2 linked regions of the Dinghuibacter silviterrae genome follow. The protein of the gene in region 1 interacts with the protein of each later gene in a pairwise test. Links are inferred from orthologs where the notes say so. Each region holds a gene or a part of one and is shown in the gene's direction. Other genes may lie near its edges.

Region 1 (10,508 bases):
TGGGCTGATCAGCTCCGTCCTGGCCATCATGGCAATCGTCGCCCTGATTTTCTGGGCCGAACAGGCGCTACCAGACCTCAAAGCATTGAGAGACAACATATTGCTGGGTGCTCTTTTTGGATCCATGCTCGTGATCGGGGTCAGCATCACCTACCTCAGCACCTACCGGTCTGTGGTAAAATATTTAAAAATGAAGCTCGACGACTTGTACTAGAGCCGAAAAGTTTACATTTGACGCCTTAAAGCATTGACCCCATGGCCAAACAAGCCGAAAACGTGAAAAAAGAGACCGTTGCCGCCAAACGTACCTCCACCCTTTTCGAAGCCGACAACATCAAATGGATGATCATCGGGGGCGTCGTCCTCGTCCTGGGTCTTCTCCTGATGGCCGGTGGCAAGTCCAAGGATCCTAACGTCTTCGACCCCCACGAGGTGTACAGCATCCGCCGGGTGACGATTGCGCCGCTCCTGGTCGTCGGCGGCCTGATCATCGAGATCTATGCCATCATGAAAAGGCCAAAGGCGAAGGCATGAGCATCCTCCACGTTATCATCCTTTCCATCGTTGAAGGGCTGACTGAATTCCTCCCGGTTTCTTCCACCGGGCACATGATCGTCACCAGCTCCCTCCTCGGGCTGGAGAAAACGGACTTCCTGGAATTGTTCGAAATCTGCATCCAATTGGGCGCCATCCTGGCGGTGGTTGTGCTATACTGGAAGAAATTCTTCGACTTCGCCCGCTGGCGTTTTTACGGCAAGCTCCTGATCGCACTGATTCCCGCCCTTGTATTGGGCGTTATTTTTGCCCATAAAATCAAGGAGCTTTTGAAGATGCCTGCCGTCGTGGGGGTCAGCTTTCTGGTGGGCGGGATTGTCCTTCTTTTTATCGACAACGTTTTCAAAAATCCCGTCATCGACGAAGAAGAAGGGATCAGCTATCCAAAAGCCTTTATCATCGGGATCTGGCAGTGTCTGGCCATGATCCCCGGGGTCAGCCGGAGCGCCGCCTCCATCATCGGGGGGATGCAGCAAAAGCTCACCCGCCGGGCGGCCGCCGAATTTTCCTTTTTCCTGGCCGTGCCCACGATGTGCGCCGCCACCGCCAAGGACCTCTGGGACTACCACAAGGCACACGGCGCCCTGGCTTCGGGCGAAATCAAATACCTGGCCTTAGGAAACGTCATCGCTTTCGTGGTGGCCATCCTGGCAATGAAGTTTTTCGTCGACTACCTGAAAAAACACGGTTTCAAGCTTTTCGGTTATTACCGCATCCTGGCGGGGATCATCGTGCTGCTCCTCGTCTGGAAGGGCATCCTTCAGTAAACCACCCCCACTATGCCGACGGCCTCCAAAAAGGTAATCAACGGTTGGGCCATGTACGACTGGGCAAATTCTTCGTATGCCCTGGTCGTTACATCCACTATTTTCCCTACTTATTATTCGGCGGTGGCGCCGGAACACATCGAGCTCTTCGGACGGTCTTTCGGGCGCGCGGCCATGGCGAGTTACGCCATTTCGCTGTCCTACCTGATCATCGCTTTCCTGTCGCCCATCCTGAGCTCCATCGCGGACTATAAGGGCAACAAAAAGAGCTTTATGAAGTTCTTTTGTTACATGGGGTCCCTGGCATGTATCTGCCTTGTATTTATGGACAAACACCACGTGCTCCTGGGGTTGTTCTTTTCCGTCATAGCATCCGTCGGCTTTTCCGGCAGCATCGTCTTTTACAACGCCTATCTCCCCGAGATTGCGGCGGAAGAGGACCAGGACCGCGTCAGCGCCAAGGGTTTTGCGCTCGGCTATGTGGGGAGCGTGTTGTTGATGATTGCCTGTCTCGCGGTTATCGAATGCAACGACAACCTCCACTGGGGTCTGGGCGCCTGGCCGGCGCGGCTTTCTTTCCCCGCGGTGGGTTTTTGGTGGGCCGGTTTTGCCCAACTAACCTTCAGGATCCTCCCTCCCAGCAAGGCTTCCGAACAACACCCGGAACACTCTATCCTGACCAACGGATTTTATGAATTGGGCAAAGTGTGGAACCAGTTGGTCCACTACCCCACGCTCAAACGCTACCTGCGCAGTTTTTTCTTTTACAATATGGGCGTGCAGACCGTGATGATGATGGCGACCTATTTTGCCTCGGAAGAGCTAAAGCTGCCCGACGCTTCCCTGATCATGTCCATCCTGATCATCCAGCTCGTGGCGATCGGGGGCGCCTACCTGTTCTCCCTGCTCAGCGCCCGGACAGGGAACATTTTTGTCTTGGGCGTGCTGATCGTCATCTGGATCGGGATCTGTGTTTTTGCCTATTATACCCGCACCCCCATGGAATTCTATATCCTGGCGTTCTTCGTCGGTATGGTCATGGGGGGCATCCAATCCATGTCCAGGTCCACCTATTCGAAGCTCCTGCCCGAGACAAAGGATACCGCCTCTTACTTCAGTTTTTACGACGTTTGTGACAAGATCGGAACGGTGATCGGCACGGCCTCCTTCGGTTACGTCGCGGAATCGGTAGGCGGCATGCGCAATTCCGTCCTGGCGCTGATGGGCTATTTCATCATCGGGTTCGTCCTGCTGTTGTTTGTGCGGGTAACGCCCAAAACGCAAACCTATGCGACTGTACACGCTTGATACGGGCTTTTTCAAACTGGACGGGGGCGCCATGTTTGGCGTGGTACCCAAAACGATCTGGAACAAGACCAACCCTGCAGACACCAACAACCTGTGCACCTGGGCCATGCGCTGCCTGCTGGTGGAAGAAGGTGACCGGCTGATCGTTATTGACACGGGCATAGGGACAAAACAGGACGAGCGTTTTTTTTCCCACTACTATCTGCATGGGGACGCCACGCTGGAAAAAAGCCTGGCCGCCCATGGTTTCACACCCAACGACGTCACCGACGTTTTCCTGACGCACCTGCACTTCGACCATTGCGGGGGCGCGGTGCTGCCCGGAGGGAAACTGGCTTTTCCAAAGGCCACCTATTGGAGTAACGAAACGCATTGGAACTGGGCCGTGCATCCCAATGACCGGGAGAAGGCCTCTTTCCTGCGCGAGAATATCCTCCCTATACAAGAGAGCGGGCAGTTGCGGTTCCTGGACGCGGGCGCGCCCTTCCAGGTCCGCCTGGTGGGCGGCCACACCGCCGCCATGATGCTGCCGCAGATCGAATACAAAGGCCGGACGCTCGTCTATATGGCCGACCTGTTGCCTTCCGTTGGCCACCTCCCGCTGCCGTACGTGATGGCGTACGATATGTTCCCCCTGACGACACTTCAGGAGAAAAAGGCGTTCCTGGAGGAAGCCGTGGAGAACCAATACATCCTGTATTTCGAGCACGATCCCGTAAATGAATGCTGTACGCTCGGGCGCACCGAGAAGGGAATCCGCGCAGTGGAGACCTTCGCGCTAAAAGATCTTTAGCGCACGCTGATCAACGACGACAACCTATATCGCAGGCTTCGGTACTTCGTCATATCCACCTTTACGCTCCCCACGCTGATGGGGCTTTCGATCCGGAGGGGGAGGTGGTTCCGGTCGTCGCTGACCCAAACGGTCATGCCTTCGCCGCCCTTGAACATCGTCCCCGCAATCAGTAACGGTTTGAACTTGATAGCGTGAAACTTACCGTACCGGGTGTTGACAATATCCTTCCCCATATAGCGGAGGTAAAGATTATACGTCTGGGAGTCCAGGAACATATAAAAAGGGATTTTGTCCCCGGGCTTATAGGCATCAAAGTCGATGTTCCGTGCGTAATAAATGGAACTCAGGACGTCCTGTATACAAGGCGGCGTCTTAAACAGACCTTTGGTCGTGGTGGCCGTGTTGGCGGTCTGGTTGAACGACACGTTCTCGTACACCTTATACCCGCCCTCGTCTACGTTCCGTATAAATTTGAGGGGCTTCAGGCTGCCGGTATCGATATAGGATTCATACCGGTCCCTGACCTTGAAGATCCCGTCGAAAAAGGAGTTGGTCTTCCCGTCGCCCACGGCATGGTATACGGAGTGGCCGTTCATTTCTTCGAGGCCCACGGAAAACACAGCGTCCCCACCCCATACGTATACCCCTGCAAAAGTATAATAGACGCTGAAGGTAACGGACTCCCCGGCGGAAAAAGCGGTATTGCGGATGCCGCAAAAGTCATCGCCCGCTTTCAAGGAAACGGTGATACCCAGCAAGGTCATCAAAAAACAGGTTCGGAGCCGCGTCATTAGTCTTTGATGATTTTGATCCCTAAAATAAGTAAACTACCCAGCAAGGCGGGGATAATCAAATTTATGATCCAAATGACAAATGACGCTGCCCATACCCCCAGGTAATTATTGTTAAATAATCCCAAAAGGGCGATGGCTGCCTCCCCCCGGATGATGGGTTCGGTAAGGGTAATGGTCGGGATGACCGCCAGGACCAGCATCAGTACGCTCACGGCCCAAAATCCCTGCCACCAGGTGACCTGTACGTCGAGCAACCGGAACATCAGGAAATACTGGGTGACAAAAACGGTGAACCGCACGGCCGACAACAGGACCATCTGCAATAAAAGGGGCCATTCATAATGGTCCAGGACCGCGATATACGGTTTGATGCGTCTCAAAGCGGGCACGGTTTCCAGGAGCCGGACCAGCCAGGACAGGCGGAAATAAAGGACGACCGTCACGATGCAAAAGGCCGAACAGCCGTAGGCCAGCACGTTCATCCAGAAGGGCGTCAGTCCCTGCCGGTCAAGGGTTCCCGTGGAAAAAGCCCTAAGCAGGTAGACCACCCCCACCACCCCCATGATCAGGGTAACGATCAATTGGCTCACGCTGGTGACCATGTTTAAGGAAATGGCCTTTAACCTGTTCTCGGGTTTCAGGTAGAGGATCCGCCCCCCATACTCCCCCACCCGGTTGGGGGTGTTGACGGCGATGGTGGCGCCCGTAAGGACCGAATAAAACGCCTTCCGGAAGCTGAGCGGTTCCAGGGCCCTCGTGAGCAACTGCCACTTTTTGGCTTCAATCCCCCAATTGACCAACATCAGCAACAAAACCACCACATACATGAGTAAACCATAGCCATGAAGGGAGTCCAGAATGCGCCGCCATTCGTCGTGAAGATGCGGCTGGCGGACGAGGTGTTTGTAGAAGGAAAAAGAGACCCATAGGAAGGCTACAGGGCCCAGGAAGTAGTTTAGGAATATTTTCAGCTTCCGGTTAACTGGCATAAATATTATTCAAACGTACGTATCTTTCGGGGAATGGAAACCATTATACTGGGCATCGACCCGGGAACCTTGGTCATGGGATACGGATTGGTGGCGGCCCAGGGCAAGAAAGTGCGACTATTGACCATGGACGTCTTAAAACTGTCCCCGAAGATGGACAGCTACGAACGCCTGCACCTCATCCATCAAAAAGTCAGCCTCCTCATCCAAACCTACCAGCCGACTGCCTTTGCCATCGAGGCGCCTTTTTTCGGGAAAAACGTACAAAGTATGCTCAAACTCGGCCGGGCACAGGGCGTAGCCATCGCTGCCGCCATGCACGCCGGGCTAACGGTACGGGAATACCCGCCCAAAACGGTCAAACAGGTGATCACCGGCAAAGGGAATGCCGATAAAGAACAAGTGCTGAAAATGCTCCAACATATTTTGGCCTTTGACGTCCGGCCCGAATACCTGGACGCCACGGACGGCCTGGCGGTCGCCCTTTGTCATCACTACCAGGCGAATGCCATCGAAGGCACGACGGGAGGAAGAAGGGCGGCGCAAAAGGCAAAGAATGGGTGGGCCGCCTTTATCGCGGACAACCCGGGACGGGTCGGCCGCTAATGCTACGCCAGCGCCTCCACAATCTTGGTTTGCGCGCGGCGCAGGTCCTCCGGTGTCACGGATAGTTTCCCCCTTGTAAAATTGAGGTCATCCGCGCTGTTGATGGGGATCAGGTGCAGGTGCGCATGGGGCACTTCCAGCCCCACGACACTCAGCCCGCAACGGTTGCAGGGAAAAACCTCCTCTATCGCCCGCGCGATGGGCTTTGCAAACAAAAGCATCCGGGAAAGGTAGTCGTCCGGCAGGTCGAACAGCTTGTCCACCTCTACTTTGGGGACCACCAATACGTGTCCCTCCACCAGGGGGAAGATGTCCAGAAATGCAAAGAAATGTTCGTTTTCCGCTACGGCATAGCTGGGAATCTCCCCTGCGATGATCTTGGAGAAAATGGTCATGTCTTAAATCCCGATGTGGTCGATCTTGAACTTCATGACGCCGTTGGGCGCGGTGACTTCTGCCACATCCCCCACGGCCTTGCCCAGCAACCCCTTCCCGATCGGGGAGGTCACGGAGATTTTACCGCTTTTAAGATCCGCTTCCTTTTCGGAAACGATCTGGTAGGTCACGGTCTTTTTAGTAGCCATATTGGTCATCGTCACCTTTGTCAGGATAGAGACCTTTGACGTATCGATGCTGTCGGCCTCGACCACTCGGGCATTGGCGATCGCGTTTTCCAGTTCGGCGATTTTTGCCTCATGCAACCCCTGGGCTTCTTTGGCCGCATCATATTCTGCATTTTCCCTGAGGTCACCTTTCTCCCTCGCCTCGGAAATCGCCCGGGCGATTTCCGCCCTTCCGGAAGTTTTGAGCTTTGTAAGCTCGTCCTTCATATTGACCAGCGTATTCTTGGTCAGATAGTTAATCCCACTCATAGTGTCCACTTTTTACAACGCCCCTTCTTGGTGGGGGGTGAAAAAAAATACAACGCCACTCGTTGGTGCAGCGTTGCATGTTCTGCAAATATACCGTTTTATCCAAGATACTCCAAAAACCTTACTAATCCAAATTCAATTTTTCCAGGATCACCCGGCTCATTTTGAAAAAGGATTCGTGGCTGTAACCCGCGATGTGCGGGGTTACGATCACATTAGGTTGGCTGGTTAACCATCGAAGTTGTTCTTTTTCAGCAGGAGAATAGGTCTCCAGGCGTTCATTTTCCAGGACGTCCAGGCCCGCACCGGCCACCCATCCTTCCTTGAGTGCCTCGATCAGTGCAGCCGTCCTCAGCACCTCCCCCCTGGACGTGTTCAGGATGTATGGTTTTTGCCCCAGCGACCGGAAAAGCGCCGTATCGGCCATATACCGGGTTTCCACGGTAAGGGGGACGTGGAAACTAAGGACGTCGGCATACCTGCAGACCTGCTCCAGGCTGGCCTCCCGGATATTGCCCCGGGCAAAACCCGCCTTAAATTTGTCGTATGCCAAAATGGTGACGTCGAAGCCTTCGAGCTTTTTCGCAAAGGCGGCACCCGTGTGGCCAAAACCGACGATACCAACGGTTTTTCCGCCCAATTCCCAACCCCGGTTGGGGTCCCTTTTCCAAAGCCCCTCCGCCACCTCATGGTGACTCCAGGTGATCCGGTTCATCAGACCCAGGAGCATCCCGAGGGCGTGTTCGCCCACAGCATCGCAGTTGCCCTCCGGACTACTGACGACCTGGATCCCCCGGGAATGGGCAAAATCCACGTCGATAAGCTCCATACCGCTTCCCAGGCGGCCGATCCAGCGTAAATCGGTCCCGGCTTCCAGGAGCGCCTGGTTGATGGGCACACGCGTGGACACCACCAACCCTTCCACACCGTGTATCGATTGCAATAGCTCGTCGTAACTGATGTCGGGCCGGTAGTCAACCTGGTACCCGTGCTGGGGCAGTTTTTCCCTGAGAATTTCGTGGCTTTTGGCAGTGATGATCACTTTTCGCATGGGCGCAAAATTAATGCGCGGGGATGGGTTATACGAAAAATATAACCCATCCCCGCGCATTCGCTAATGATGGGCCTTCGGCCGGCGGCCCTCCGGGCCGCCTAGGACATCCTCTTCGTAAGCGCCGCAAAGTCCTCGACGCTTAATTGTTCCGCCCTTTTGTCAAAAAGGGGATCCGCCAGGACATCCGGCGGAAACAGGCCCTTTACGGCGTTGCGCAACATCTTGCGGCGCTGGTTAAACGCCGTTTTGACCAGTCGCCTCAGGTGTTCTTCCGAGCGGAAAGCAGGGATCTGTGCGCGTGGCGTCAGGCGGATCACCGCGCTTTTTACTTTCGGGGGAGGTGTAAACGCCTGTTCCCCTACTTCGAAAAGATACTCCACCTGGAAAAAGGCTTGCACCAGCACACTCAGGATACCGTAGGTCTTCGACCCCTCCTTGGCCGCCACCCGTTGGGCGACTTCTTTTTGAAACATGCCCACCACCGTCTCGGTTTGATCCTTCCAATCCAGGACCCGGAAAAGGATCTGGGAACTTATGTTATACGGGAAGTTGCCCACGACCGTAAATGGTCCCTCCCAGGGCGCCGGGATGTCCAGGATGCTGCCCCGGATCAGTTTGCCCCGGATCGCCGGATACGTGTTCTCCAGGTAAACCGCCTTTTCCTCGTCCAGTTCCACTGCTTTGAAGTCAACATCCGGGAGCTGCAACAGGTATTTGGTGAGCGCGCCCCCGCCCGGGCCCACTTCCAGCAAACGCCCGAAGGGCCTTGCCTTCAGGGCTTCCACGATCCGCTGCGAAATGCCCTCATCCTTTAAAAAGTGCTGCCCCAGCGATTTTTTTAGGGTGTACATGGTCGTAAAAGTAAACCATCGCGCGGATATGCCTATTTTTACGCCAAATTACACCCGATGGCAGAATACAGGAAGCCCGTGATAGGGCTGAGTTCAGGAGATATAAACGGGATCGGACCCGAGCTCATCATCAAGACGCTCAGCGATGCGCGCGTACTGGATATTTTCACCCCGGTCGTCTTCCTGAGCGCCAAGGTCATCAACTTCTACCGCAAATCCATACCGGAAGTCAACTTCAACTTTCATAACCTCAAAGACCTCTCCCATCTCAATCCAAAGATGGTCAATGTCGTGAATTGCTGGGAAGAAGACGTCAACATCACCCCGGGACAGCTCACCGAGGCGGGCGGACGGTACGCCATCCGTTCCCTGAACGCTGCCGTCAAGGCCCTCCAGGAGCAAGGCATCGACGGTCTGGTGACGGCCCCCATCCACAAAAACAACGTCCAAACCCCGGAGTTCCCCTATACCGGGCATACGCCCTATCTCAAAGCCTGTTTCCAGGCGTCCGATTGCCTGATGTTCATGACGGCCCCCAACCTCCGGGTAGGTCTGGTCACCGAACACGTGCCCGTAAAGGACGTCGCCCAATACATCACCCGGGAAGCCATTTCCAGCAAGATCCAGATCATGCACGACTCCCTGCGCCGGGACTTCGGCATCGACAAACCCCGGATCGCCGTCCTGGGTCTGAATCCCCACGCCGGTGACGAAGGCCTCATCGGAAAGGAAGAGGAAACCATCATCAAACCCACCATCAAAGACCTCAAGCACCACAACCTGATGGTCTTCGGCCCCTATAGCGCCGACGCGTTCTTTGCCCGCGGCCAATACGAGAAGTTCGACGCCGTCCTGGCCATGTACCACGACCAGGGCCTGATCCCCTTCAAGTCCCTGGCCATCGGCGAGGGCGTGAACTTCACGGCCGGTCTCCGCGGAATCCGCACCTCCCCGGATCATGGCACGGCTTTCGATATTGCGGGGAAAAATAAGGCGGACTCCTCCTCCCTGCGCGCCGCCCTTTTCGCCTGCGTCGACATCATCCGCGCCCGCCGCGAGTATGCCGACAACCATCGGAATCCGCTCAAAAAGATTTCCGCGCAGGTGGTCGGCAACGCCGAAGACGAGCGCGGCGCCGAGGAATAAGCTTTTATTGGAAAATCCCCGCCGGTATCCCTTTGTTGATCGTGTAACGTGCGTAGGACAGCGTTATCTGGCCCTTGGCGTCTGACGGGGGCGGGGGAGCGTTTGTATTGCCATGCGGGTCATAGTCCAGGGACAGCCCCTTCGGTAGCTTATAACCGGAAGTATTGAAGATGAACACCGCCTTGTCGGGCAGCGCATAGCCGGCGTAGTGGCCGTAGTCGAGGTCGAGCTCGAAGGTACCGTTGTTGCGGGTGGTCGTAACCGCTTTGCGAACCAGGAGAGGGGCCTCGTCGATATAGAGCGTGGTGAGGACGACGTCGCCGCCTTCTTTTAGGGGCACCAGCTTGACGACGCGCTGGCCCTTGATGGTACCGGCGTCGATGGCGGCGTAGTTGCCGTCCTGAAGCAACGCATTCAGGCTGATGTTGAGCCCGCCTTTGGGGAGGATGGAAATGCCGCCCTGTTTGATGATCTTGAATTGATCGGGGCGCAGGAAATAGACTTTGACGTCGGAAGGAGGGACCTTCATAAAGGAGACGTCAATGACGAGCCGTGCATCGGCGGTGTAATCGCGGACCTGTTCGATCTTGGCGCGCACAGCGCGCAACAAAGCGTTGACGTCCTGGGAAGAGGCCGGGCGCGTAAAACCAAAGAGGGCAAATATGATCAAAAGCATGCGCATCAGCTAAGAATATCTTTTCGTGTAAAAACGATCCACGTCACGGCGCCAAACGCTAAGATATGTCCCAGGAGCACCGCTAAGGAACCCA
Region 2 (10,456 bases), on another replicon or contig:
CCTGGTCCACGAGGAGGTGATTCAGCGCTTCGACCACAAGAACCTCAACCTGGATACGGTCGAATTCAGGGACCTCAACCCAACGGCCGAGCATATCGCCATGGTGATTTACCGTCTCCTGAGACCTCATATCCCGGTGGATTTGGATCTGGAGGTCACGCTTTATGAAACAGACCGTAATTTCGTGTCTTATCCAGCCTAAAATTCCTGCCATGGCCTACAAAAAGATCGAGCAATACGACGAAGCGGTTACCGAAGGACTAAAGGAGAATTACAAAGAGTGTCTGCATATGTTGGGCGAGGACCCCGACAGGGAGGGGCTCCTGAAAACCCCCGAACGCCTGGCGAAGGCCATGCAATTCCTGACACAGGGTTACGAGCAGGACGCTCACCAGATCCTGGAGTCGGCAAAGTTCAGGGAATCCATCAGCGAAATGGTGGTGGTCAAAGACATAGAACTCTATAGCCTTTGCGAACACCACATCCTGCCCTTTTTTGGCAAGGCACACATCGCCTATATCCCGAACGGGTACATCACCGGTCTGAGTAAGATCGCCAGGGTCGTCGACGTCTATGCGCGCCGGCTTCAGGTGCAGGAGCGCCTGACGACCCAGATCCTGGATGCCATCAAGGAAACCCTCAATCCCCTGGGGGTCGCGGTCGTGATCGAAGCCCAACACCTGTGCATGATGATGCGCGGTGTGCAAAAGCAAAACTCTGTGACGACGACCTCGGCCTTTTGGGGCGAGTTCGAGCGGGCGGAGACGCGGAGTGAATTTACAAAGCTGATTACGGCCGACCTGATATGAGGACGCCGGTTGCTCCTGACGTCACCGCGGTGTTGCCGGGCGACCTGCTGGCGCGGATTCGATCCGAGGCCGGCCCGTCCGAGGCGCTCGGCCGCCTGACGCCTGCGGCGGTTGCCTTACTGGTAGAGCAGGGATGGCTACGGCTGCTGATCCCCCGGTCCGTGGGCGGTCTGGAATACGACCTGCCCGACCTGCTGGCATTACAGGAAGCGGCGTCCTGGGCGGACGGGAGCTTTGGATGGGTGCTCGCGCTTTGCGGGGGCGCCGGTTTTTTCGCGGGATTTATCGAACAAGCGCTCGCAGTTTCGCTTTTTGGGCGGCCGGATGTTTGTGCGGCGGGGACGGGTTTTCCCGCAGGTTCCGCCACGGAGGTAGCGGGCGGTTATCTCGTGTCGGGACACTGGCGCTATGCAAGCGGGGCGCCGCATGCGACGCTATACACGGCCAACTGTCGGTTGATGCGAGACGGCCAGCCGTTGCGCGACGAACGGGGCGAGCCTTTGATCAGGGCGGTCATATTCCTGCCGGACCAGGTTACGCTGCAAGACGGCTGGCAAAGCCTTGGCCTAAAAGCCACGGCCAGCCAGGATATGGTGGTGCGGGAGGCCTTTGTGCCTTTTAATCGGAGCTTTGCGCTGGACAAACCCTTTCCACATGCATCCGGACCGTTATATGCCTATCCCTTTTTGCAACAGGCGGAGGCGGTTTTGAGCGTGACTATGCTCGGGATGGTGCGACATTTCCTGGACCTGTTCGGGGTGGTGGATGGTGCGCCCGACCTGGCCGGGGAGTTGGAACAAATGCGACAAAGGTTTTATGCAACCATAAGGGCTTCGTGGGCGTCACCCGGTGGGCCCGTCCCGCTGACAGAGGTGGGTAAGGTGGCGCGTGCCGCCGCAGCAACGGCCCTTCGCGTGGCGGACACGTTGTATCCTTACGGAGGCATGCGGATGATGCGTATGGGCACCGACATCAACCGGGTATGGAGGGATATTCATACCGCGAGCCAGCATACGTTGCTGTCGCCGTTACGTGATTAACCTTATTTTTGTCGCCCAAATGAAACGATTATGAAGCATGCGTATGTGTTCCCCGGGCAGGGTTCCCAATTCCCCGGGATGGGAAAGGCCTTATACGAAGGGCATACCCTGGCCAGGGATATGTTTGAGCAGGCCAATGACCTGCTGGGTTTCCGGATTTCCGATATCCTTTTCGAGGGTTCGGAAGAGGACCTGAAACAAACCCGGGTGACACAACCCGCCATCTTCCTGCACTCCGTGATCGCCTATGCGACCCTGGACCAACCCAAACCGGACATGGTCGCCGGTCATTCCCTGGGTGAATTCTCCGCCCTGGTGGCCGCAGGGGCCTTGTCTTTTGCCGACGGGCTTTTGTTGGTGGCGGCCCGTGCGGCAGCCATGCAAAAGGCTTGCGAGGTTCAGGCGTCTACGATGGCCGCGGTGCTGGCCCTTGACGACGAAAAGGTCGGGGACATCTGTGCGGCGGTGCAACAGGAAACAGGCGAAGTCGTCGTTCCCGCCAACTATAACTGCCCGGGTCAGCTGGTGATCTCCGGCAGCGTCAAGGGCATCGAAATTGCCTGCGAGCGCCTCAAGGCAGCCGGTGCCAAACGCGCGCTGGTGCTTCCTGTCGGAGGCGCGTTCCACTCACCATTGATGGCACCCGCCAAGGCCGAGTTGAATGCCGCTATCGCCCGGACAACGGTCAAAGCGCCGTCTTGCCCTGTGTATCAAAACGTGACCGCGGCCCCGGAAACGGACCCGGCCCGGATCAAACAAAACCTCGAAGACCAACTGACCGGCGCGGTCCGTTGGACGCAAAGCGTGGAAGCCATGGTGCGCGACGGCGCGACCCGCTTTACGGAAGTGGGCCCCGGTAAGGTTCTCCAGGGGCTGATCGCAAAGATCGCCAAGGGGGTAACTACAGACGGGGTACAGTAAGGTTGCAGTTGTGCCAGCCGGCCTCTATATCGGCGCCGTATTTCTTGTAGAATTGGATGGTGGGCTCGTTCCAATCAAGGACCTGCCAGGTCATACCCGAGAAGCCTTTCTCTTCGGTTTCCTGGATCAGGCGGTCGAAGAGCAGCCTTCCTGCGCCAAGGCCGCGTTTTTCATGCGTGACGATGAGGTCTTCGAGGTAAAGACGTTGTCCCCTCCAGGTGCTGTAGCGGATATAGTAAAGGGCGAAGCCGATGACATGGCCGTTCTCTTCGGCGACAAAAGCCCACCAGACGGGATGGGGCCCAAAGCCGCTGTCTTCCAGGTGGGAGAGGGTGGCGGTAATGGTACCGGGTGGTGCTTTTTCAAATTCAGCCAGCTCTTCGATCAGTTCCATTATACGCGGGCAGTCTTCGCGCGCCGCGTGGCGTATTGTCAGGCTCATAAGGCTTGTTCCAGGTCTGCGAGAATATCGGGGGCATTTTCGATGCCGACGCTCATGCGGATGAGGCCGTCGGTGATGCCATATTGTTCCCTTTTCTCCTTCGGAATACTAAAATGGGTCATGGAAGCGGGGTGACAAAGCAGGGTGTCGCAGGTACCCAGGGACACCGTGCGCGTGCACATCTTCAAACGGTTGATAAAGGATACGCCGGCCTGCAGGCCACCTTTCAGTTCGAAGCTGAGCATGCCCCCGTGCCTGCGCATCTGGCGGGCGGCGATGGCGTGCTCCTTGTGGGAAGCCAGTCCCGTATAATTAACGCGGGCAATGGCGGGGTGGCGCTCCAGATAGGCGGCGACGGCTTCGGCGTTGTCACAGTGGCGTTCCATCCGGAGTTCGAGCGTTTTCAGGCCGTTGATCAGCAGGAAGGCGTCGAAGGGGTTGGCGTTACCGCCCAGCAGCTTCAGGGTCTTGAAGACCGGTCCTTTCATGCGTTCGACGTCCCGCCCGAGCAGGATGCCGCCGATGGCGGTGCCATGCCCGTTGAGGAATTTGGTGGTGGAGTGCATGATGAAGTCCACGCCATACCGGAAGGGCTGCTGCAGATAGGGCGTAGCAAAAGTATTGTCGCAGGCGACAGGACAGTTGTAGCGCCGCGCCAGGGCCGTCAGCGCGGCGATGTCCACGCACTGCATGGTGGGATTGGCAGGCGTCTCCAGGTAGAGAAGGCGAATGGAAGGATCGCTTTTAAAAACGGCCTCCGCCTTATCCAGGTCGCGGAGATCGGTGATGACGGCGTCTACGCCCAGACCGGGGAGGAGGCCTTCCATCAGTTCCTGGCTACCGCCGTACAGCGAATAGTGAGACAAAATCTTGTCGCCTTTTTTCAGGACGGACAGCAACAGGGTACTGAGGGCTGCCATCCCGGACGCATGAAGAAGGCCTTTGACGCGGAGGGGCCCGCCATCGGGTCCCGTTAACCCAAAGGCTTCCAGCGCGGCAATCTTCTCTTCCGCTTCGGTAAAGGTGGGGTTGCCCCAGCGTGAATAGATGTACCCGTCTTCTTCCCCGCTAAAACGGCGCATACCCTGCTCCGCGCTTTCGTAGACGTAGGTGCTGGACGCATAGATGGGTACGAGGTGGGCGTAAGCTGAATTGGGCTCATGCCCGCTGTGGACGGCTGTAGAGCCGAAACCGGCGGGGTGGAAGGACGTGTCTGACATAAAAATCTTATTGCGGGGAATAGGCCCATTTCACCAGGATCGATCCCCAGGTGAAACCGCCACCAAAGGCGGCCAGTACGAGCAAATCCCCTTTTTTCAATTGTTGTTCGTAGTCCCAAAGACAAAGCGGAATGGTCCCGCCCGTCGTGTTCCCATAGCGTTGGATATTGATCATGACCTTCTCGGGGGCCAGGTCCATCCGGTGGGCCGTGGCGTCGATGATGCGCTTGTTGGCCTGGTGCGGGACAAGCCAGGCAATATCCTTTTCCGTGAGTTGGTTGCGTTCCATGATCTGGAAAGCGGCGTCGGCCATCTCCGTGACGGCGAATTTAAATACGGTCTTTCCTTCCTGGTAGGCGTAGTGCATGCGGTTGGTGACCGTGTCCACGGTGGCGGGGTGAAGGGAGCCGCCGGCCTTCATGTGAAGGTAGGGGGCGCCGCTGCCGTCGCTTTTAAGGATGGTATCCAGGACACCGAGCCCTTCGGTGTCGGGTTCCAGCAACACCGCGCCGGCCCCGTCTCCAAAGATGATGCAAGTGGCCCGGTCGGAATAATCAACGATCGCGCTCATTTTGTCCGCGCCGACCACGACGACCTTTTTGTAGCGGCCGGACTCGATGTACATAGCGCCCGTGCTCAGGGCGAACAGAAAACCGGAACAGGCGGCGCTGAGGTCAAAGCCCCAGGCATTCCTGGCGCCGATCTTGTCGCAAACCAGGTTGGCGGTGGAAGGGAAAACCATGTCCGGGGTAACGGTGCCGACAATCAGGCAATCGATCTCCTCCGGGGTTATGCCTCTTTTGGCGCAAAGCTCCCGGACTGCCGGGACGATCATATCGGAAGTAGCCAGTCCTTCACCCTTGAGAATTCTTCGCTCTTCAATACCGGTACGGGTCCTGATCCATTCGTCCGTCGTATCTACCATCTTTTCCAGTGCTGCGTTCGTAAGGCGGTATTCAGGTACATATCCTCCTACTGCCGTGATCGCGGCGGTGACTTTTTGCATAGAATCTGTTTAATCAATGACCTGTATATGAAAACAGGGATCAAAAGTAAGGAGAAATGGGGTATTTTTGACCTTTAAGCAAGGGCGCCGATATGATTGCTTATCTGAAGGGAATTTTTACGGTAAAGACACCCACAATGGTCCTCGTCGAGGTCCAGGGTATAGGTTACGAGGTCAATATCAGTCTGCACACCTATTCCAGGATACAAGGCCTGGAACAAGGGACCCTGCTTACGTGTCTCCTGATCCGGGAGGACGCACACATCCTCTATGGTTTTTCCGAGCAGGAAGAAAAAGACCTCTTCCAGCACCTGATCGGTGTTTCGGGTGTGGGTGCCGCTACCGCCCGCATGATGTTGTCCTCCCTTCCACCTTCTGAAATCACCCGCGCCATCATACAGGGGAACGAACCGCTCCTGGAACGGGTAAAGGGGATCGGCAAAAAAACAGCCCAGCGGCTTGTCCTGGAACTAAGAGACAAGCTGGGCAAAAAGGGAAGCCCGGTGCTCCCGGGGCCAGATATTCCCGCTTCGCTACACAATACGGCACAGGATGACGCGTTAAATGCACTTCTGGCCCTGGGAATAGCCCGTTCCGCCGCCGAAGGAGCCCTTCGAAAGGCGGTACAGGCGGAAGGAGAGGAGGCAGGGGTGGAAAACTTGATCAAGCGTGCCCTACAGGTCTTATAATATTTCGTGAAAAACAGCTTAGAGAATTTGACCCGTACACGACAGCACCTTGTCGTGTCCTTGTTGCTTATCACCTTTTTAACTTGCTTACCCAGCCTACACGCCTGGGCAGGCGGGCGTGAAAAATGGGCTCAACCAGACACGACTATACTGCCGGCTTCAAAGGATACCCTCCACTATCCTATTGAAGACAGGAGAGGGGACCCTTTTTCGGTGACTTCGCTTCCAGGGATCAACCTCCGCGACCCCTCCAACATCAGAGACTCCATCGTTTACGACCCTGTTACCAACCGTTATTTCATCTACGAAAAGGTGGGCAAGACCTATTACCGGATGCCGACCTCCTATACCTTCGATGAGCTCTTCAAGATTCTCAGCGACCAGTCGGAACGGGATTATTTCCAGCAGCGGGCGGACGCCCTTAGCGCGTTGAACCGGAACATCAACGACCCGAACCTGCAAATCCACCCCAGCTTTTTCAACCGTATTTTTTCCACCACCGGTATTCCCAAACTGGACTACAAAACCCAGGGGTTGATCGACGTCCAGGTGGGGTATATGGGTCAGCGCATCGACAACCCTACCTTACCGGAGCGGGCAAGGTCCAACGGCGGTTTCGACTTTAACCTGAACGCCAACGTCAACGTCAACGCCAGCATTGGCGACAAGCTGAAGCTGCCCATCCAATACAACACCCAGTCCTCCTTCGACTTCGAAAACCAGCTCAAGCTGGAGTACCAGGGGACGACCGACGACATCATCAAAAAGATCGAGGCGGGGAACATTAATTTCACAACCAAAAGCGCCTTGATCCCCAGCGTTCAATCCCTTTTCGGGATCAAGGCACAGTTGCAATTCGGGAAATTGTTCGTGACGGCGGCCATTGCCAACCAAAAGGCGGCCACCCAATCGATCACCCTCCAGGGGGGCTCCGCTTCCCAGACTTTCGACCTGAAATCCAGCCAGTACGACGTCAACCGGAACTTCCTGCTCGCCCAATACTTCGTCAACAACTTTAACAAGGTCATGTCCACCGCCCCGGTCGTCACCTCCCAGGTCAACATCCTGCGGCTGGAAGTCTGGGTGACCAACCGCCAGGGTGCATCCCTGAACAACCGCATCGTGGTGGGGCTGGCGGACCTGGGGGAAAACCAACCGTCCAATACGGCGGTGGTCCATTCGCTGACCACATCGCCCTTCCCGTCAAACGGCGCCAACAGCCTATACGGATCGGTTACCTCGAACACTGCTTTCCGGGATGTCACGAGGGTCGGCAGCCAGTTACAGTCCCTGGGCCTCAGCCAGGTCACGGACTATGAGCAGGTGTATGCACGCAAGCTGAATACGTCGGAATATTACTTTAATCCCAATGCCGGTTTTATCTGTGTCAACACCCAGCTCCAGCCCAACGACGTGCTGGCGGTGGCGTACCAGTATTCCTACAACGGGAAGGTGTACCAGGTAGGGGAATTCTCGACGGACGTGACTCCCGATACTTCTGCGTCCAATGCCGGGAACCAGCAGACCCTTTTCCTGAAGCTGCTCAAGGCGACCGCACCCCGGCCCGCCCTGCCGATCTGGAACCTGATGATGAAGAACGTCTATTCACTGGGAAGCGGAACGCTCCAGCAACAAGGTTTTGTACTGAACGTGCTGTACGACCAGCCGGGTGGAGGCGCCAAGACTTATGTTCCTTTCGGGGATGCCAGCCAGAAGGGGGTACCCCTGATCAGCGTGTTGGGGTTGGACCGGCTCAACAGCAACAACGATCCCCAACCGGATGGGGTATTTGACTTTATCCCCAACTTTACCGTCCTGCCCCAGTTTTCCAAGATTATCTTTCCCGTGCTCGATCCTTTCGGCAAGGACCTGGCGTCGCGCATCTATCAAACCATCCCGCCCAACGTCCGGGATACACTTTTTTATACCCTGTATGATTCTTTACAATGGGTCGCCCAGCAGTCGCCGCAACTGGATCGCTTCGAATTGAAGGGCTCCTTTAAGGGGACGTCTTCCAATACGGTCAGCTTAGGTGCCTTCAACATACCGCCCGGTTCGGTCGTGGTCACATCGGGTGGGACGACCTTGAAGGAGAACCAGGACTACCTCGTCGACTATAACCAGGGGCAGGTCAAGATCATCAACCAGGCGATCCTGAACTCCGGGGTGCCGGTCAACGTGTCTTATGAAAACAACGGATCGTATGGTCTCCAGCAGCGGAACTTCATGGGGTTGCGGTTTGACTATATGGCCATCAACAAGCCCAACAAACAGCTTGCGCTCGGGGCCACTTTCGAAAAACTGGCGGAAAGACCCTATTATATAAAGGTGCAATACGGGGAAGACCCCATCGACAACGCCATGCTCGGCGTGGACGCCAACTATAAATCGGACTTCCCGCGGATGACGAAATGGCTGAACAACCTTTACCAGACGACCGCGCCCTCCACCATACAGGCCCAGGGTGAAATCGCCAAATTGATCCCGGGGCACCCGCCCCAGATCGGGAGGGGCTCCAGCGGGGCGGTGTACATCGACGACTTCGAGGCTTCTTCCAGCGGCGTGGACCTGAGGTTCCCGTTCACCAGCTGGGCAACGGCCAGCACGCCCTATGGCGCCGTAAACGTTTCAAACGGGAGCCTTATGTTCCCCGAGGCCGGGCTCAACGACAACCTGGATTATGGAAAGAACAGGGCACGCATGGCCTGGTATAATATTGAGACCACCCTCCAGGACCCGAACAGCACCAATAACCCGGTCAGGGGTAACATCGCCTCCCTCTCCGATTCCCGGACGAGGGCCCTGTCCTACCAGGAGCTTTTCCCTCAGCAGACCACCGACATCGGGCAGAACCAACTGGTGTCCTTCGACATGGCGTACTATCCGTTCCAGCGTGGTCAATACAATTTCGACGCCGCCCAGGGGGACGTAGACGTCAATGGGAACCTGACCAACCCGAAAAGCCGCTGGGGGGGGATCATGCGTTCCCTGGACCAGACCGACTTCGAAACCGGAAACATCGAGTACATCGAATTCTGGCTGCAAGACCCATACGCGATGGACGTCTCCGGTGCCTCTCCCGACAGCGGACGCCTTTATTTCAACCTGGGGAACATCAGTGAGGACATCCTTAAGGACGGTAAGCACTCTTTTGAAAACGGCCTGAATACGCCGGCCAACCCCGCCCCTGAAGACACATCGGTCTGGGGGAAGGTACCCCGCAACCCGATCCAGATCACCAATGCCTTTAGCAATGACCCCGGGGAACGGCCGTTCCAGGATATAGGCCTCGACGGGATCAACGATACGGCCGAGCAAATACTGCATCAACCTTATCTGAACGCGCTCCAACTCCGGGGTGTCAGCCCCGCGGCCCTGCAAGCGGCCACCGCGGACCCGTCTTCCGACGACTATGTGCACTACAGGGATGCACGCTATGATGCCTACAACGCCAGCATCCTGAACCGGTACAAGCTCTATAACAATACGGAAGGGAACTCCCCCGTCGTCAACTCCAACGCCACCTATTCCACGGCAGCCACGCTTTACCCGGACAACGAGGACCTTAACGGGGACAATACCATGAATACGGATGAGGAGTACTTTCAGTACCACGTGGACCTGCAACGGCCTAGTAGTCTGCGCATGCAGGTGGGAACAAACTTTATCACCGACAAGCGCAACGTCACGGTCACCCTGGCCAATGGTAATTCCAAGACCGAGGTTTGGTACCAGTTCCGCATACCCGTGGAGTCGTATGAAACAAAGGTGGGCAACATCCCCGACTTCACGTCTATCCAGTTCATGCGGATGTACATGACCGGCTTCTCGGACACCGCGGACGTCCTGCGTTTTGCGGAGCTTGAATTGGTCCGTAACCAGTGGCGCCAGTTTAACTACAATGTAGACTCCAGCGGTCAATACGAACCTATATCGAATACGACGACGACTTTTAATATCACGGCCGTCAATATCGAACAAAACGACCAACGCACTCCCATCCCTTACGTGATACCCCCCGGTGTCCAGCGGCAGCAGACCCTCAGTTCCAACAACGTGACCCTGCTCCAGAACGAACAGTCCATGAGTTTGCAGATCTATAACCTGCAGCCTTCGGACGGACGTGCGGTCTATAAGACGACCAGCCTCGACCTGCGGCGGTACAAACGTATGCAGATGTTTCTCCACTCGGAAGCGGCGCAGGGCCTCCTGCTTCAAAACGGTCAGACCTCCGCCGTCATCCGTATCGGGCAGGATTTCGTCAACAACTTCTACGAGATAAAAATACCGCTGCAGGTTACCCCGCAGAATGGGAGTTATCCCGACACC

Evidence for each region.
Region 2: the proteins of ruvC (region 1) and ruvA interact in binary tests that used the Escherichia coli proteins (3 or more experiments, as listed by UniProt). The link is inferred for Dinghuibacter silviterrae from one-to-one orthologs.

Annotation. Positions count from the first base shown.
Region 1 is NZ_SODV01000001.1:1,294,191-1,304,698, reverse strand. The notes cover bases 4,182-7,028. They hold ruvC (crossover junction endodeoxyribonuclease RuvC), read left to right. Parts: upstream 4,182-5,242; coding sequence 5,243-5,815; downstream 5,816-7,028. Other genes in these bases: EDB95_RS05740 (NAD(P)-dependent oxidoreductase), read right to left, coding at 6,812-7,028; greA (transcription elongation factor GreA), read right to left, coding at 6,214-6,687; EDB95_RS05750 (HIT family protein), read right to left, coding at 5,818-6,210; EDB95_RS05760 (lysylphosphatidylglycerol synthase domain-containing protein), read right to left, coding at 4,217-5,209; EDB95_RS05765 (DUF3108 domain-containing protein), read right to left, coding at 4,182-4,217. Also shown: EDB95_RS05790 (cell division protein FtsX), read left to right, coding at 1-214; EDB95_RS05785 (DUF3098 domain-containing protein), read left to right, coding at 256-534; EDB95_RS05780 (undecaprenyl-diphosphate phosphatase), read left to right, coding at 531-1,322; EDB95_RS05775 (MFS transporter), read left to right, coding at 1,335-2,630; EDB95_RS05770 (MBL fold metallo-hydrolase), read left to right, coding at 2,611-3,423; more of EDB95_RS05765, read right to left, coding at 3,420-4,181; more of EDB95_RS05740, read right to left, coding at 7,029-7,738; 16S rRNA (adenine(1518)-N(6)/adenine(1519)-N(6))-dimethyltransferase RsmA, read right to left, coding at 7,840-8,592; 4-hydroxythreonine-4-phosphate dehydrogenase PdxA, read left to right, coding at 8,650-9,738; EDB95_RS05725 (LolA family protein), read right to left, coding at 9,743-10,414; EDB95_RS05720 (ABC transporter permease), read right to left, coding at 10,420-10,508.
Region 2 is NZ_SODV01000002.1:27,399-37,854, forward strand. What follows is about bases 4,534-7,328. They hold ruvA (Holliday junction branch migration protein RuvA), read left to right. Parts: upstream 4,534-5,530; coding sequence 5,531-6,127; downstream 6,128-7,328. Other genes in these bases: EDB95_RS17375 (beta-ketoacyl-ACP synthase III), read right to left, coding at 4,534-5,438; sov (T9SS outer membrane translocon Sov/SprA), read left to right, coding at 6,341-7,328. Outside these bases: EDB95_RS17345 (6-pyruvoyl trahydropterin synthase family protein), read left to right, coding at 1-202; GTP cyclohydrolase I FolE, read left to right, coding at 213-809; EDB95_RS17355 (acyl-CoA dehydrogenase family protein), read left to right, coding at 806-1,849; fabD (ACP S-malonyltransferase), read left to right, coding at 1,880-2,770; EDB95_RS17365 (GNAT family N-acetyltransferase), read right to left, coding at 2,751-3,212; EDB95_RS17370 (trans-sulfuration enzyme family protein), read right to left, coding at 3,209-4,432; more of EDB95_RS17375, read right to left, coding at 4,440-4,533; more of sov, read left to right, coding at 7,329-10,456. UniProt on the Escherichia coli protein: The RuvA-RuvB-RuvC complex processes Holliday junction (HJ) DNA during genetic recombination and DNA repair.